2 regions of the Methylobacterium sp. P3_A11 genome follow, and region 2 is predicted to be linked to the other one. Evidence: riboswitches for the same ligand, from Rfam matches in the RefSeq annotation. Region 2 holds a riboswitch; the other holds the start of a gene.
What was found. A riboswitch is a leader RNA that binds a small molecule or an ion and turns the genes downstream of it on or off. The one in region 2 is predicted to bind thiamine pyrophosphate.
Positions count from the first base shown of each region.

Region 1: another riboswitch for thiamine pyrophosphate. It lies ahead of thiO (glycine oxidase ThiO); the one in region 2 lies ahead of thiC (phosphomethylpyrimidine synthase ThiC).

Region 1 covers NZ_JBFUGA010000024.1:14,435-21,632, forward strand. Annotated here, with positions in the region: gene AC1DXK_RS10355 (ligase-associated DNA damage response DEXH box helicase) at 1-678, shown strand, start outside; gene pdeM (ligase-associated DNA damage response endonuclease PdeM) at 720-1,433, shown strand; gene AC1DXK_RS10365 (thiamine phosphate synthase) at 1,555-2,196, opposite strand; gene thiG (thiazole synthase) at 2,193-2,996, opposite strand; gene thiS (sulfur carrier protein ThiS) at 2,999-3,211, opposite strand; gene thiO (glycine oxidase ThiO) at 3,208-4,431, opposite strand; TPP riboswitch at 4,497-4,625, opposite strand; gene AC1DXK_RS10385 (retropepsin-like aspartic protease family protein) at 4,833-5,339, shown strand; gene AC1DXK_RS10390 (tetratricopeptide repeat-containing glycosyltransferase) at 5,744-6,919, shown strand; gene AC1DXK_RS10395 (adenylate/guanylate cyclase domain-containing protein) at 6,977-7,198, opposite strand, start outside.
Region 2 covers NZ_JBFUGA010000041.1:29,105-36,302, forward strand. Annotated here, with positions in the region: gene AC1DXK_RS14550 (pilus assembly protein PilZ) at 1-197, shown strand, start outside; gene AC1DXK_RS14555 (acyltransferase family protein) at 208-1,278, opposite strand; gene AC1DXK_RS14560 (HNH endonuclease family protein) at 1,387-1,761, opposite strand; gene AC1DXK_RS14565 (alpha/beta hydrolase) at 1,774-2,604, opposite strand; TPP riboswitch at 2,716-2,821, shown strand; gene thiC (phosphomethylpyrimidine synthase ThiC) at 2,893-4,779, shown strand; gene AC1DXK_RS14575 (hypothetical protein) at 5,100-5,438, shown strand; tRNA gene AC1DXK_RS14580 (tRNA-Gly) at 5,811-5,885, shown strand; gene AC1DXK_RS14585 (ATP-binding protein) at 6,522-7,198, shown strand, end outside.

The DNA.
Region 1 (7,198 bases), on a different contig from region 2:
GTCCTGCCGGGCGAACGCGACCTGCTGGTCGAGACGTTCCCCCGGGGCAAACGCTATTACCTGACCGCCTTCCCGTTCGAGGGGCGCCTCGCCCACCAGACCCTCGGGATGCTCCTCACCCGCCGGCTGGAGCGCGACGGGTTGCGGCCCCTGGGCTTCGCGGCCAACGATTACGGCATCGCCATCTGGACGACCCGCGACCTGTCCGAGCGCGCTGCGCGCGATACCGACTTCATCGGCGACCTCTTCGCCGTCGACATGCTGGGCGACGACCTGGAGGCCTGGCTCGACGAGTCGGCGATGATGAAGCGTACCTTCCGGCAATGCGCGGTGATCGCCGGGCTGATCGAGCGCCACCATCCGGGGCAGAAGAAGTCCGGCCGGCAGGTCACGATCTCGACCGACCTGATCTACGACGTGCTGCGCAAGCACCAGCCCGATCACCTGCTGCTGCGGGCCGCGCGGCAGGATGCGGCAACCGGACTCCTCGACGTGAGGCGCCTCGGCATGATGCTAGAGCGCATCCAGGGGCGAATCATCCACAGGTCTCTCGACCGGGTCTCGCCGCTCTCCGTGTCCGTGATGCTCGAGATCGGGCGCGAGCGGGTCTACGGCGAGGGCGCCGACGAGATCCTGGCGGAGGCCGAGGCGGAGCTTCTCCAAGAGGCTCTGTCCTGACCGTCGATCCGCCCTCCCCCGACGACACCGAGGATGCGATCTTGGCGGCCGGCCTGAGACTCGAGAAGACTCACAAGCACCCGACCCTGCAACTTGCGGGCGAGACCCTGGTGCTGGACCTGTGCGGCGGCCTCTGGCTGCCGGAGCACCGCACGCTGATCGTGTCCGACCTCCACTTGGAGAAGGGCTCCTCCTACGCGGCGCGCACCGGCCAGTTCCTTCCGCCCTACGACACCCGTGAGACCCTGGCCTGCCTGCACGAGGCGGTGGTGCGCCACGACCCCGCCCGCGTGGTCGCCCTGGGCGATTCCTTCCACGACGCCCGCGGACCCGAGCGCATGGAGCCGGGCGACCGCGCCATGGTGGCCGCGCTTCAGGAAGGACGCGACTGGATCTGGATCGCCGGGAATCATGACGCGGCCGTCAGCGAAGGTGTCGGCGGCCGCTACGCCGGGGCGCTGACGATCGGCGGCCTCGTCCTGCGACACGAACCGAGCCCCGAACCGACGCCGGGGGAGATCGCCGGCCATCTGCATCCCTGCGGCAAGGTCGCGATGCGCGGCCGAGCGGTGCGCCGCCGCTGCTTCGTAACCGACGGCACGCGCCTGGTGATGCCGGCTTTCGGCGCCTATGCGGGCGGTCTCAATGTCCGCGAGAAGGCTATCGAAAGCCTGTTCCCGAAGGGATTCACCGCCCATCTCCTCGGCGACGGGCGTGTCTTCGCCATCGGCCGGGCTCAGCTGGCCCGGGACTGAGCGCATCCCGGTCTCCCGGCGCGGCGCGACCTGATCGGGCGCCGTGCGACCGTTTGGATCGCGTCGGGCCGGGCTCGCGGACGGCCGTTCGAAGCCGTCGACCGAAGACGGTGCGAGGCGCTCACGCAGGCACGGGACCGGCTGCGTTCCAGGCCTTCAGCAAGGTCCGCGTGGCGCTTGCAGGATCGGCGGCCCCCATCATGCCCCCCATGACGGCGAAAGCCGCCGCACCGGCCCTGCGGCAATGCGGGGCCTCGTCGGGGCCGATGCCGCCCAGTGCCACCACCGGAAGCCCGCCGGCTTGGGCAGCGAGGCCTTTTAGGCCGAGCGCCGGCCCGTATCCCGGCTTGCTCGCCGTCGGAAAGATCGGGCTGAGCGTGACATAGTCGGCCCCGGCCTTTGCCGCAGCCGCGACCTCGTGTGGTGCGTGGGCCGACACGCCGATCAGCGCCTCCGCCCCCAGGGCCGCCCGCGCCGCCGCGATCGCGGCCGGAGCCGACCCGCCGCCGAGATGCACGCCGTCCGCGCCGAGGGTGCGCGCCAGTTCCACGTCCCCGCCCACCGTGAGCACGCCGCCCGCCGCCCGCACGCGTTCGGCGACGGCCTCCCCGAGGCGCCGGCGCGCCTCCGGCTCCAGATCGCGGTCCCGGAGCCAGATCCAGCGGCCGCCACCCGCCAGGATCGCCTGCACGGTCTCGGCGAGGGGGCGCGGATGCCCGTGGCGGTCCGTCACCGCCAGGAGCGGTGACGGCAGTCCCCTCACGAGCCGACGAGGCCGAGCTGCGGGCTCGACGGTTCAGCCCGGCCGCGGCGCGGGATCCGCCCCGCCAGATAGGCGTCGCGCCCGGCCTCCACCGCGCGCCGCATGGCGCTGGCCATCCGCACCGGATCGTCGGCCTTGGCGACGGCGGTGTTGATCAGGCAGGCGGAGGCGCCCAGCTCCATGGCGATCACCGCGTCCGAGGCCGTGCCGATCCCGGCATCGACCACCACCGGCACCGTGGCGCGGCGGCAGATCAGCTCGAGGTTGGCCGGGTTCGCGATCCCCATCCCGGAGCCGATCAGCGAACCCATCGGCATCACGGCGGCGCAGCCGAGATCTTCCAGGCGCTGGCAGACGATCGGGTCGTCGTTGCAGTAGGGCAGGACCACGAAGCCGTCGTCCACGAGGTGGCGGCAGGCCTCGATCAGCTCGGCGACATCCGGGTAGAGCGTCTCCCGGTCACCGATCACCTCGACCTTGATCCAGTTAGTGTCGAGGGCCTCCCGGGCCAGCTCCGCGGTCATGATCGCGTCGCGGGCGGTCTCGCAGCCGGCGGTGTTCGGCAGGAAGCGCTTGCCCTTGAGGATCGTCACCGTGTCGGAGCCGTGACCCTGGAGCGAGACGCGGCGGATCGAGGCGGTCACGACGTCGGCGCCGCTCGCCTGGACGGCGTCGCGCATGATCGCCTGCGTCGGATAGCCAGCGGTGCCGATGAACAACCGGGACGACAGGGTCACTCCGGCGATCGTCAGGCTGCCCTCCCCGCTCCCGGAGTGCAGCGGCGTGACGGTGGGGTTCATGCTCAACCTCCCTGCATGGCGCGGACGATCTCGACGCGGTCGCCGTCCGCGATCGGGGTCTGCTCCCAATCCCGGCGACGCAGCACACGGCCGTTCAGCGCGATGGCGACGCCCTGCGGGCTCTCGATGCCGCCCTCCTCCGCCTCCTGGCGGAACAGGGACTCCACGGTCTCGGCCGAGGAGTCGCGCGGCTCCCCGTTGACGAAGAGCTTCATGCCGAGGCCCTCAGGCGCTCGGGGCGTCCGAAGCGCGCCCGCGTGAAGGGCCGGGCCACCTCGGGCAGCGCGCCGCGCAGGACGAGGTCCGCGACGGCGTCGGCGGTGACGGGGGCGAGCAGGTAACCGTTGCGGTGGTGTCCGGTGGCGGCAACGAGGCCGGGGGCGAGTACATCGAGGATCGGCGCATCGTCGTCCGATGTGGGACGGTAGCCGCTCCAGACCGCCTCGACTTCCATCTCCTCGATTCCGGGCAGCACCCGGCGCGCGCCCTCCAGCAGGGCGTAGAGCCCGCCCGCGTTGACGCCGGGCCGGAAGCCGCAATCCTCCACGGTGGCGCCGACGATGAGCTGGCCGTCGCCCTTCGGTGCCATGTGGACCTGCTCGGTCCAGATCATCCGGCCGAGGGTGCCCGTACGGGCGGTGGTGCGCACGGCCAGGGACTGGCCCTTCAGCGGGCGGACCGGCAGGGCGAGATCCTCAGGCAGCAATCCGCCCTCCCCGCTCCAGGCACCGGAGGCGATGACCACGGTGTCCGCCGCGACGCCGTCCTCGCCGACCCGGACGCCGGTCACGCGATCCCCCGACCAGTCGAGGGCGCTGACGGGTGTCCGCTCCGCCAGGATGACGCCGGCCCGGCGGCAGGCCTCGGCGAGGGCGTCCATGACCAGTCGCGGGTCGACCTGGTGGTCCAGCGGGCAGTGGATCCCGGCGGTGACCGAGGGGCGCAGGCCCGGTTCCAGGCGCCGGACCTCGCTGCCCGGCAGCCAGGTGACGTCGAGGCCCGACCGGCGCTGCAGATCGAAGCGGAAACGCAGGCGCTCCACCTCGTCGCGGCCGACCGCAAGCACCAGGGTCCCGTCGGGCCGGTAATCGATCGCGCGGCCGGATTCGGCTTCGAGGGCGTCGCGGAACCCCGGCCAGAGCCGGAGCGATTCCAGGGCGAGGGGCAGAAGCGGGTCGGAGCCGGGCTCGTGCTCCGCCGCGGGGGCCAGCATGCCGGTGGCGGCGAGGCTCGCGCCGGACCCGATCGTCGCACGCTCCAGTACCGTCACGGCTCGGCCTGCCCGGGCGAGCCGCCACGCGATCGAGAGCCCGATCAGCCCGCCGCCGATGACGGCGACGTCGGTCCGGCCCGGCAGGCTCGCGGGTGCGGCGAAGCCGTCGGGGCTGCGGCGGCGACCGATCGGTGAGGCGGGGCGGTCGAGGGGCACAGGCATCTCCGCGAAGTGCCGTCGCGAGGATCGGGCCGGGTGCTTCGGTGAGAAGCTGTGACCTGCCCGTCCGGGCGGCCGCGGTCCAATCCCTACGCCGGTATGAGCCGGATCAGGTTCGAAGGATTTCCGCGCCGCAGGTCCTGACGGACGAGCCAGCGGTTTCTCAGCCCCTTGCCGGGGATCTCCCTGGAACGGGAAGAGACTTGGTCGTCCGCGCGGCCCTGGTCAACCCCGCCGCCGGTGAGGCATCCGCGCCGGATGGACATTCCCCGGTCTCAGTCACCGCTCGGATACCAAGCCGGACGAAATCCGGCCGCCGACGCCGGCAGGTTGCGCGTCGGGTACCAGCCCTTCACGGATCCTCGGCCAAACCGGCTCCGATGGCTCGGGCCGGGACGGGACGCGTGCGCACATTCGTTGTCGTCTGCACGATCGGCTTCCTGTCCGCCACGGCGTTCCAGAAGCTCCGCGAGCGCACCCGTGCGGATTCGGCTCCGGCGATTGCTGTTCCGCTCCCCTTGCCCGCCGGGGATAGCGGCGTGGTCGGCGTCGCGCTGCAGGCCGGCCGCAACGGCCATTTCTTCGTGAACGCCCTGATGGACGGCCGGGCTCTGCCGATGATGGTGGATACCGGTGCGAGTTCCTGCGCTTTCTCGGAAGAGGATGCCGACAGGATCGGGATCAGGGTCGCCCCGAAAGACTTCAACCGGGTCTGGAACACGGCGAACGGGACCGTCAACGTGGCGCCGATCCGGATCGCGGTGATGCAGGTCGGATCGATCACCGTGCGCGACGTCGACGCCGTGATCATCCCCCGCGGGCGCCTCACCACGAGCCTGCTCGGGATGTCGTTCCTGAAGCGCCTGCGCGATTTCAGTGTCAGCGGCGCGACGATGACGCTTCGGGGCTGAGCACCCATGGGGACTGTCGAGAGGCACGATCCGGATCTGGCCGGATTGGCGTGCTGAGACGGACTCGCCGGTCGCCACCTTTGCGTCCGCAGCATCCATCGCGCCAAGATGCTTTGGAGCGATGTCGATCGCTAAATAATTCTCCAGAATTTCAGCCAATACGTTTAATCAAATTCTGATGGCAGCAGAATTGTCTACCCATATTTGGAATTAAAGCTTTCGATTAACGATCAGACACGCCGCGAATCGATGTCGCTTCGAGACTCGAATTGATGCATTACATGCTGTAGCGTCATATTGCGTTCAAGTCTGCATCCGTAGATGTGTAAAAACGCGCGCTTGTCATTCGGTGCGCTTCGGGATTTGCGAGTATGAATAAGTTTGGTCAGACAATCTGTTTGTCGATGATTGTGAAGAATGAGGCGCACGTTATTCGGCGATGCTTGGATTCTGTTCGCCCTATGATCGATCATTGGGTGATCGTCGATACGGGCTCGACGGATGGCACTCAGGACGTCATCCGCGCGGCAATGGCGGATCTGCCGGGTACGCTGTTCGAGCGGCCCTGGGTCGATTTCGCATACAATCGATCGGAGTCGTTGAGATTGGCGCGCTCGCATGCGCCGTATTCCCTCATCATCGATGCCGACGACGAGCTGATCATAACCGATGATTTCGAGCTGCCGAAGCTATGCGACGCATCATATAGTTTTACAATTATCGATACGGAAAACGTGTATACCCGAAGGCATCTCATCAACAACTCGTGGGAATGGGAATATGTCGGTGTGATCCATGAGTTTCTGCACGCTCCAGGACAGCCGACTCGAACGCTTCTGCCTCTCTCGATTCGGCGCGGCCACGACGGTGCGCGTCGGCGGGATAAGGATACCGTTTCGCGCGACATCGCCGTCCTGGAAAAAGCCCTTTATTCCGAAGAAAATCCATTCCTTCGTGCAAGATACACATTCTACTTGGCAGATTACTATCATAAATCTGGCAAGAGCAAAGAGGCGCTGGAATTGTTTCTGAAGCGAACCGAGCTCGGCCACGGAGACGAAGAGATATACAAAAGCTTGATCGTCGCAGCCGTTATCATGGAGCAATTTGACAGGCCAAAAGACAGTGTCTTAAAAATCTACAATCGGGCGATTCAGTTGGCGCCGGAGCGGGCCGAGGCCCGATATGGGGCGAGCCGTTATTGCCGACACAAGAAAGATTTTGTCACTGGGTATTACTTCGCCGAGGCCGGAATTTTTCTGAAGATGCCCTCCGAAGGAATAGACTTGGAGCCTTGGATATACGCCTACGGATTGCGGCAGGAATTATCCATACACGCATACTATACAAATCAGTACCGGTGTTGCCTGTTTAATTGCTTGGAAATACTAGATCAAACAGGCGTGCCCGACGATGTTCGCGCTTTGATCGGCGATCTGGCCAAGAAAGCGCTCGCCAGGATGATCGACCCCGTTTGGGGCTGTCAGCAATCCGCCTACAGCACGGAGTTCGTCCCGGATTGGCCGTTTCTGGACCGTACGAAGGGTGCGGCGCGGATCCAGGCCATCGTGAGGCGATGACCACGGCACCTCTGCACGCAGCGGAAAGATACGATCCGCCTGCGGTCGGAAGCTGTGTCAGTTCGGCTTGCGCGGACGCAGGAATTTCGGGCGGAACACCGCCATGGGCTCGTCGAAGCCGTTGAGCCGGTGTTCGCCCAGCGAGACCGGATCCCCCCAGAGAAAATCCACGAACGGCTTCGACATCAGCAGCGGCTCGCCGAGGGTGCGGTTGAGCTGTGCGATGCGGCTCGCGAGGTTCACGTCCCGGCCGATCACCGTGAAGTCGAGACGGGAGCC
Region 2 (7,198 bases):
GCACCGTCCTGCTTCCCGCAGGCGAGGTCGGCTGCCTCGTGTGGGACGCCACTGGGACGGGGGCGCAGATCGAGGTGGAGGACGGACAGGTAGTGCCCGACCGCTTCCCGCTGCGCGTATCGGCGGACGCCGAGCCGCGGGCGGCCACCGTGGTGTGGCGGCGCAGCCGCCGGATCGGTATCGCGTTCGAGGTCTGAGGCCGGCGCGTCAGGTGGTCCGCAGGGCCGGCCGCGGGCGCGGAGCGGAGGACACGAGCCGGAACCAACGCGGCCGCACGAACAGCAGGTCGAGCGCCGTGCCGCGCACGAGACGCTCCAGGACAAGCGGCAGCAGCACCGCCATCGCCATCACGGTGAGGCACGCGAGGCCGATATTGGCGACCGCGCCGGTGCGCACGAGCAATTCCCGGGTGGCCGCCATGGGCAACGAGAAGGCGAGATAGATCACGATCGAGCGCTGTCCGCAGGTTCTCACGGCCTCGGCGATCGGACCGCCGGCCAGGCCGATCAGGGAGGCGGCCACCACGATCGCCAGTGCGCCAGCGGCGCCGAGGGCGAGGCTCACGAGGGGCAGGCTGGCGAGGGTGGGATGATCCGGGACAGCCGTCGGGGTCAGCGCGAGCCAGCCCTCCGCAGCCGCCCAGGCGGCGAGGCCGCAGAGGCCGAGGCCAGGGCGCTGCCGCGCGATGTCGGCGAGGCCGAAGATCCGGTCGGCGAACAGGTAGCCCGCTACGAAATAGACGTACCGGGCACAGAACTCCTCGATGAGCGTGGACTCGCTGCGGATGTCGGCGATCTGCAGGAGCGCGGCCGCGACCAGAAGCCCGGAGCCCGGCACGCGGCGCAGGGCCTTGGTGACGACCGAGAACACCGCCAGCAGGTAGATGAACCAGAGGCTGGAATACGGCTCGATCAGGGCGTGGACGAGGTGGGCCGCGAAGGCCCCGGGTCCGGCATCGCCGACGATCTTCCCGTATTTGACGACCGACTGGATCACCAGCCACAGCAAGTAGAAATAGGCGAAGTGGACGACCCGGCGATCGGAGAACAACCGCCAGTCACGGTCGATCACGCGGCCCAGGAACAGGCCCGACAACAGGAAGAAGTCGGGGATCCGGAACGGCTTCGCGAAGGCGACGATCGGGTGGAGGAACCCCTCGCCGCTCATAGCCTCGCCTGTCCCGGTGACGGAATGCATCATCACCACCAGGAGGATGCAGATCCCCTTGGCGATATCGACCCAGGCGAGCCGCCCGCCCGCATCCCCGACCCCAGCCATCGCCACACCCTCGAAACCGGGGCGATCCTGAACCCGCTCGGGTTGACGGCAAGGCCTGCAACAGCCGCGATCTTCGGACGTGCCGAACGGGCGGTAAACGGCGGCCGATCAGATCTTGCGCCGCGCCGCCCGACGGTCGCGGGTCATGCGGGTCGCGGCGTGAAAATCGTCGGGCTTTCCGCGGATCCATACGAGGAACCGACCGATCTCCGGATCGCTCCGGAGGGCCTCCATGTCGGCCAAGCGCCTGGCGATCTCCGCCTCGCTGTAGCGTGCGTGGATCGCCGAATGGCAGATCTGATGCAGCCGGACGGTGCCGTGGTGGGTACCGCCCTTCAGCTTCGGTGTCAGGTGATGGAGGCTGGATCGGGCGCGGCGCGGGATCGGCCGCTCGCAGAGCGGGCAGACCGGATCGGCTGGGCTCTGCCCGCCCGCAGTGTCCGAATCGTCCTCACGCCAGCGTTGCGATCGCCGCCCGACCACGGGCCTCTCCCCCTAAAGCCGCCCATCGGTCAGGTGCGGGCAGGCCGGCCGCACGAGCCGGCCGAACACCTCCGCGGCCTCGCGATCCCGCACACCCAGGATGGAGACGTGATCGCCCGGGACGACGTCGATCCGCGCCCGCGAACCGGCCGCGGCAGCGAGGCCGAAGGCCAATCTGACCGGCACCACCGGATCGTCACGGCCCTGCACGATCAGCACCGGCTCGCTTCCGCCGCGGATGCGCAAGTCCGAGCGGTACGTGTCGCGCAGGAGCCAGGTCGGGACCAGCGAGACATGCAGCCGCACGGCATGGGTCATCGAATCGAATGGCGCCTCCAGGTAGAGCCCGACCGACGACACCCGTTCGGCAACGGCCACCGCGATGGCGGCACCGAGGGAGTGGCCGTGCAGCAGGATCGGCGCGCCGGGCGCCCGTGCCGTGGCGGCCGCCGCGGCCGCCAGACCGTCGCGGATCAACCCGTCCTCGTCCGGGCGCCCGGTCGAGCCCGGATAGCCCCGATAGGCCACGCTGAGGACGCCCCAGCCCTGCGCCCGCCACGGACCCGCGGCGAAGCGCGCCGCGTGCGGTTCCGGGCGGGATCCGTTGCCGTGGAAGGTGACGACCACGCCGCAGCCCGGCCGCGGAGGACGCCAAAGCCCGTGCAGGGTCTCGCCGTCCACCGTCGCGACCGTGATCGCCGCGATCCCGGGAGGCACCGCCACGCGGATCGGCCGACCCTGAGCGCCCGGATAGAGGAAGCGTCGCTGGCCGAGCGCGAGGACGGCACATGCGAGGCCGCCGAACAAGAGCTCGGTGAGCAAGAGACCGGCGAGAAGACGCATGCGGGGTGGAAAATTCCGGGCGCGCGCGGGGTCGGACGAAGGGTTTTCCTGATGTGTTGTCTAAGGCAACCGGGGATGCATTGACAAAGGCGGGCGCGGGACCGAGTCTGGAAACGTTCCGAGGGGAGCCCCGCAGGGGGCTGAGATTGGGCGCATTGCCCTGACCCTTGAACCTGATCCGGCTCATACCGGCGGAGGGACGGGAACCTGCGGCCGCGCGTGGCGCGACCGGATCTCATCTCGGCCATCGCGTGGACCGGACCGCTCCAGAGCCAGGAGAGGCCCACGATGAACGCACCCGTTCTCCCCAAGGACGTGAAAGGCAGCCCCGAGACCGTGACCACGGGTCCGGTGACCGGATCGCGCAAGGCCTACGCGAACCCGGCCGGACGGCCGGACATCCGCGTCCCCTACCGCGAGATCGTCCTCTCCGATCCGAAGGAGGAGCCGGTGCGGGTCTACGACCCGTCGGGCCCCTACACCGAGACCGACGCCCGCATCGACCTCAATGCCGGCCTCCCCAGCGTGCGCGAGCCCTGGATCGCGGCGCGCGGCTACGCGGCCGTCGCGCCGCGGGCGGTGAAGCCCGAGGATAACGGCTTCGCGGGCGACAAGCTCGTGGCCCCCTGCCCCGCCGAGCGGACCATCCGCAAGGCGGCCCCGGGCCAGATGGTGACCCAGTACGAGTTCGCCCGCGCGGGAATCATCACCGAGGAGATGATCTACGTCGCCCATCGCGAGAACGTCTGCCGCGAGGCGATGCTCGCGGGCGCCGAGGCCGCGCTCGCGGACGGCCAGAGCTTCGGGGCCTCGGTCCCGCCGTTCATCACCCCGGAATTCGTGCGCGACGAGATCGCCCGTGGCCGGGCGATCATCCCGGCCAACATCAACCACACCGAGCTGGAGCCGATGGCGATCGGCCGGAACTTCCTGGTCAAGATCAACGCCAACATCGGCAACTCGGCCGTGACATCCTCGGCCGCCGACGAGGTCGAGAAGCTCGTCTGGTCGATCCGCTGGGGCGCCGACACGGTCATGGACCTGTCGACCGGCCGCAACATCCACAACATCCGCTCGTGGATCATCCGCAACAGCCCGGTCCCGATCGGGACAGTGCCGATCTACCAGGCGCTGGAGAAGGTCGGCGGCGACCCGCTCAAGCTCGACTGGGAGGTCTTCAAGGACACGCTGATCGAGCAGGCCGAGCAGGGCATCGACTACTTCACCATCCATGCCGGCGTGCGCCTCGCCCACGTGCCCCTGACCGCCCGGCGGGTCACAGGCATTGTCTCGCGCGGCGGCTCGATCATGGCCCGCTGGTGCCTCGCCGGGCACCGGGAATCGTTCCTCTACGAGCGGTTCGACGAGATCTGCGACATCATGCGGGCCTACGACGTCTCGTTCTCGCTGGGCGACGGCCTGCGCCCGGGCTCGATCGCCGACGCCAACGACGCCGCGCAGTTCGGCGAGCTGGAGACGCTGGGCGAGCTCACCAAGATCGCCTGGGACAAGGGTTGTCAGGTGATGATCGAAGGCCCCGGCCACGTGCCGATGCACAAGATCAAGGTCAACATGGAGAAGCAGCTGAAGGAGTGCGGCGAGGCGCCGTTCTACACCCTCGGCCCGCTGACCACCGACATCGCGCCGGGCTACGACCACATCACCTCGGGCATCGGCGCCGCGATGATCGGCTGGTTCGGCACCGCGATGCTCTGCTACGTCACGCCGAAGGAGCATCTCGGCCTTCCGGACCGGGACGACGTGAAGACCGGCGTCATCACCTACAAGATCGCCGCCCACGCCGCCGACCTCGCCAAGGGGCATCCCGCCGCGCAGCTCCGGGACGACGCGCTCAGCCGCGCCCGGTTCGACTTCCGCTGGGAGGACCAGTTCAACTTAGGGCTCGATCCGGACACGGCCCGGCGCTACCACGACGAGACCTTGCCGAAGGACGCTCACAAGGTCGCGCATTTCTGCTCGATGTGCGGGCCGAAGTTCTGCTCGATGAAGATCACGCAGGACCTGCGCGCCGAGGTGCTGGCGATGGAGGAGGCCGGCGAGGTCGTGGGCGCGTCGCCCGCGATGTCGAAGGCCGAGGCCGAGGCCGGCATGCGGGCGAAGTCGCAGGAATTCCTGGCGGAGGGCGGGAAACTCTACGTCGACGCCGCCGGCTGATACGACAACACGACCGCCAGGAAAGCCGGCTCCTTCCCGATCCGAAGGGGCCGGCAACCGCCGGACCGCCGCGCCGCGCGACACCGATCGATCCGAACCTGCTGCCCGCCACCGGGCGCGGGTTTTTCGTGTGCCACCCGGGCGGCGCTGCCCGATCCCGCACCGGAACGATGCGGGACATTTGTGGGCGCGCGCTAACGCGATCTTCATCGCATCCCCGAACGCCGATCGGCCTCCGGTGGACCGGTCTCCGGCGTTAACCGACGGTTAGGCCCCGAACCGCCTCAATCCTCCGATCACAGGATCGCAGGAGACCGGGGATGGAGATCCGACCGTTGACCACCACGACGCCGGGGCCTCAGGGACTCGATGCCCTCGGAGCGACGTCCGCCCCCGCCGTGTCGCAGGAGGCGCCAGGACCTCTTGCGAATGCTGCGCCCCTCGAACCCGCGGTGAAGCTCGATATCGGGTCGAATGGCGGAAAGGCGCGCTACATCCAGGACCGGGACACCAGCACGATCGTCTTCCAGGTGCTCGACCCGTCGTCTGGGAACGTGATCGAGCAGTTGCCGAGCGAGACGGCCCTACGCAACCGCGCCTACGATTCGGCGCGCGGCACGCTCGGATCGCAGTCCGGCAGCCTCTCCCGCGTCGCCTGAGGCCGCGCGGGCGCACGGACGGTAGTCTCGACCGGAGCCCGTCGTGGCCCCCAGGACGATCGCCTCAGAATTAGCGACTCCGGCATGGGACGGGTCGCGTTCGTCGGAAGGTGCTGCCTCGACCAAACGCCGACAACGCTCCGCACCCGCGGGCCGTTGCGCCTCGTCGTGGGCAGCGCGGCCGGTAGGCGCCGGCAATCTTCGGCGTGCCGGCGATTGCTCCTCACCGATACGTCCGAGCGCACCTTTGACCGGCCAGGATCCGTTTGACGCCATCGTCCTCGGGCTGCTAGATCGTAGCCGTACATGAGCGCACGGAGCGCATTCGGAGTTCGGTATCCGGAGCAAGCCATTTCCGTGCCGGCCATGTCGGCGGGCGTAGTTCAGTGGTAGAACGTCAGCTTCCCAAGCTGAATGTCGTCGGTTCGATCCCGATCGCCCGCTCCAACTAACCCATTGCACCTTCTGCGATATATCGTCCTCTGAGCGGCCGAGGTGTTCCCCATGTTCCCCATGGCGTTCCTCGCCGTTCCCCATGCTGCCGAGAAGCTGCTCCGGCTCCGCCGTGGCCTATTGCCGGGGTCCAGCTCGGCGCAATGAGTGCCGAACTCATGCCGAGTCACTTGACGGACGATTGGGCAAGCGAACTCGGAGGGCGTGCGCAGAGAATCGGGCCGGCACGAGCATGGCGTTGAACTGCCGCGATTGAGCAGTGAGAAGCGGGCGTTCGGCTTCGCGCCATAAGTGGACACCAGCTCAACGCCTAGTACCGGACATCCCATTTTGCAGGAACAATGGCGGCTCCGAGGGCTGGCACAGAAAGGATGATCAATTTGTGCGGGGTCTTCGACGTCATCGAACGCCGAGCGGAGGGCTCGTGGCTGTTACGCCAGTGTGCTACCGTGCCCATGATGCATTCTACGTCATGCCGTCGATGATAAACTTAACCTCGGCGATGCACTGCATCTATCGGACCATCGATACCTTCAACCTTGTTGATGTGCCCCGCACAGGCGATTGCCGGCCCGTGCGGGCACGGCTACGCATAGCACCACTCGTTCCCGCGACGGCCAGGGACCGAGAATGCCAACGCTAGCAACCGACCTAATTGGCCGCGTTAAGCGCCTGTCGCTCAAGCCCTCCGCTATTTCTGCCCTCATGCCGCTCTTCGAAGCCGTATCTAACGGGCTGCATGCAATCGACGATCGGCACCGCGACAAGGCGAAGACACAAGGTTCCATTCAGGTCGAGGTCTTGCGGGAAGACCCAAAGAAGCCCGACTCTCCCGTCATCGGATTCGTGATAGAGGATAATGGGATCGGCTTGAACGACGAGAACTACGCGTCGTTCTTGCGGCCCGACTCGCAACACAAACTCCATCGAGGTGGCGAAGGCGTTGGCCGGCTCGGATGGCTCAAAGTATTCCGAGACATCAAGGTCGAGAGCACTTACTTGGACAACTCCGGTGCACTTGCCGTGCGAGCCTTCGACTTCGTGCTCAGGGAGGACGAGCAGGTCTTGCTGAAGACCGGGATCGAGCCATTCCCGACCGGACCAGGCACTCGGATCTCGCTGCGGACCTACGACACTGCTGACGGCACGAAGTGCCCGGTCGACGCACCTACGCTGCGTCAACGTATGATCGGGCATTTCATGCAGCTCCTGGCAGCGGATCTCGCCCCGTCCATCAAGATGGCGGATGGGATCGAGACCGTGGATTTGAAGGCGGCATTCGGCGACCTCGTTCGGAACACGGCCGA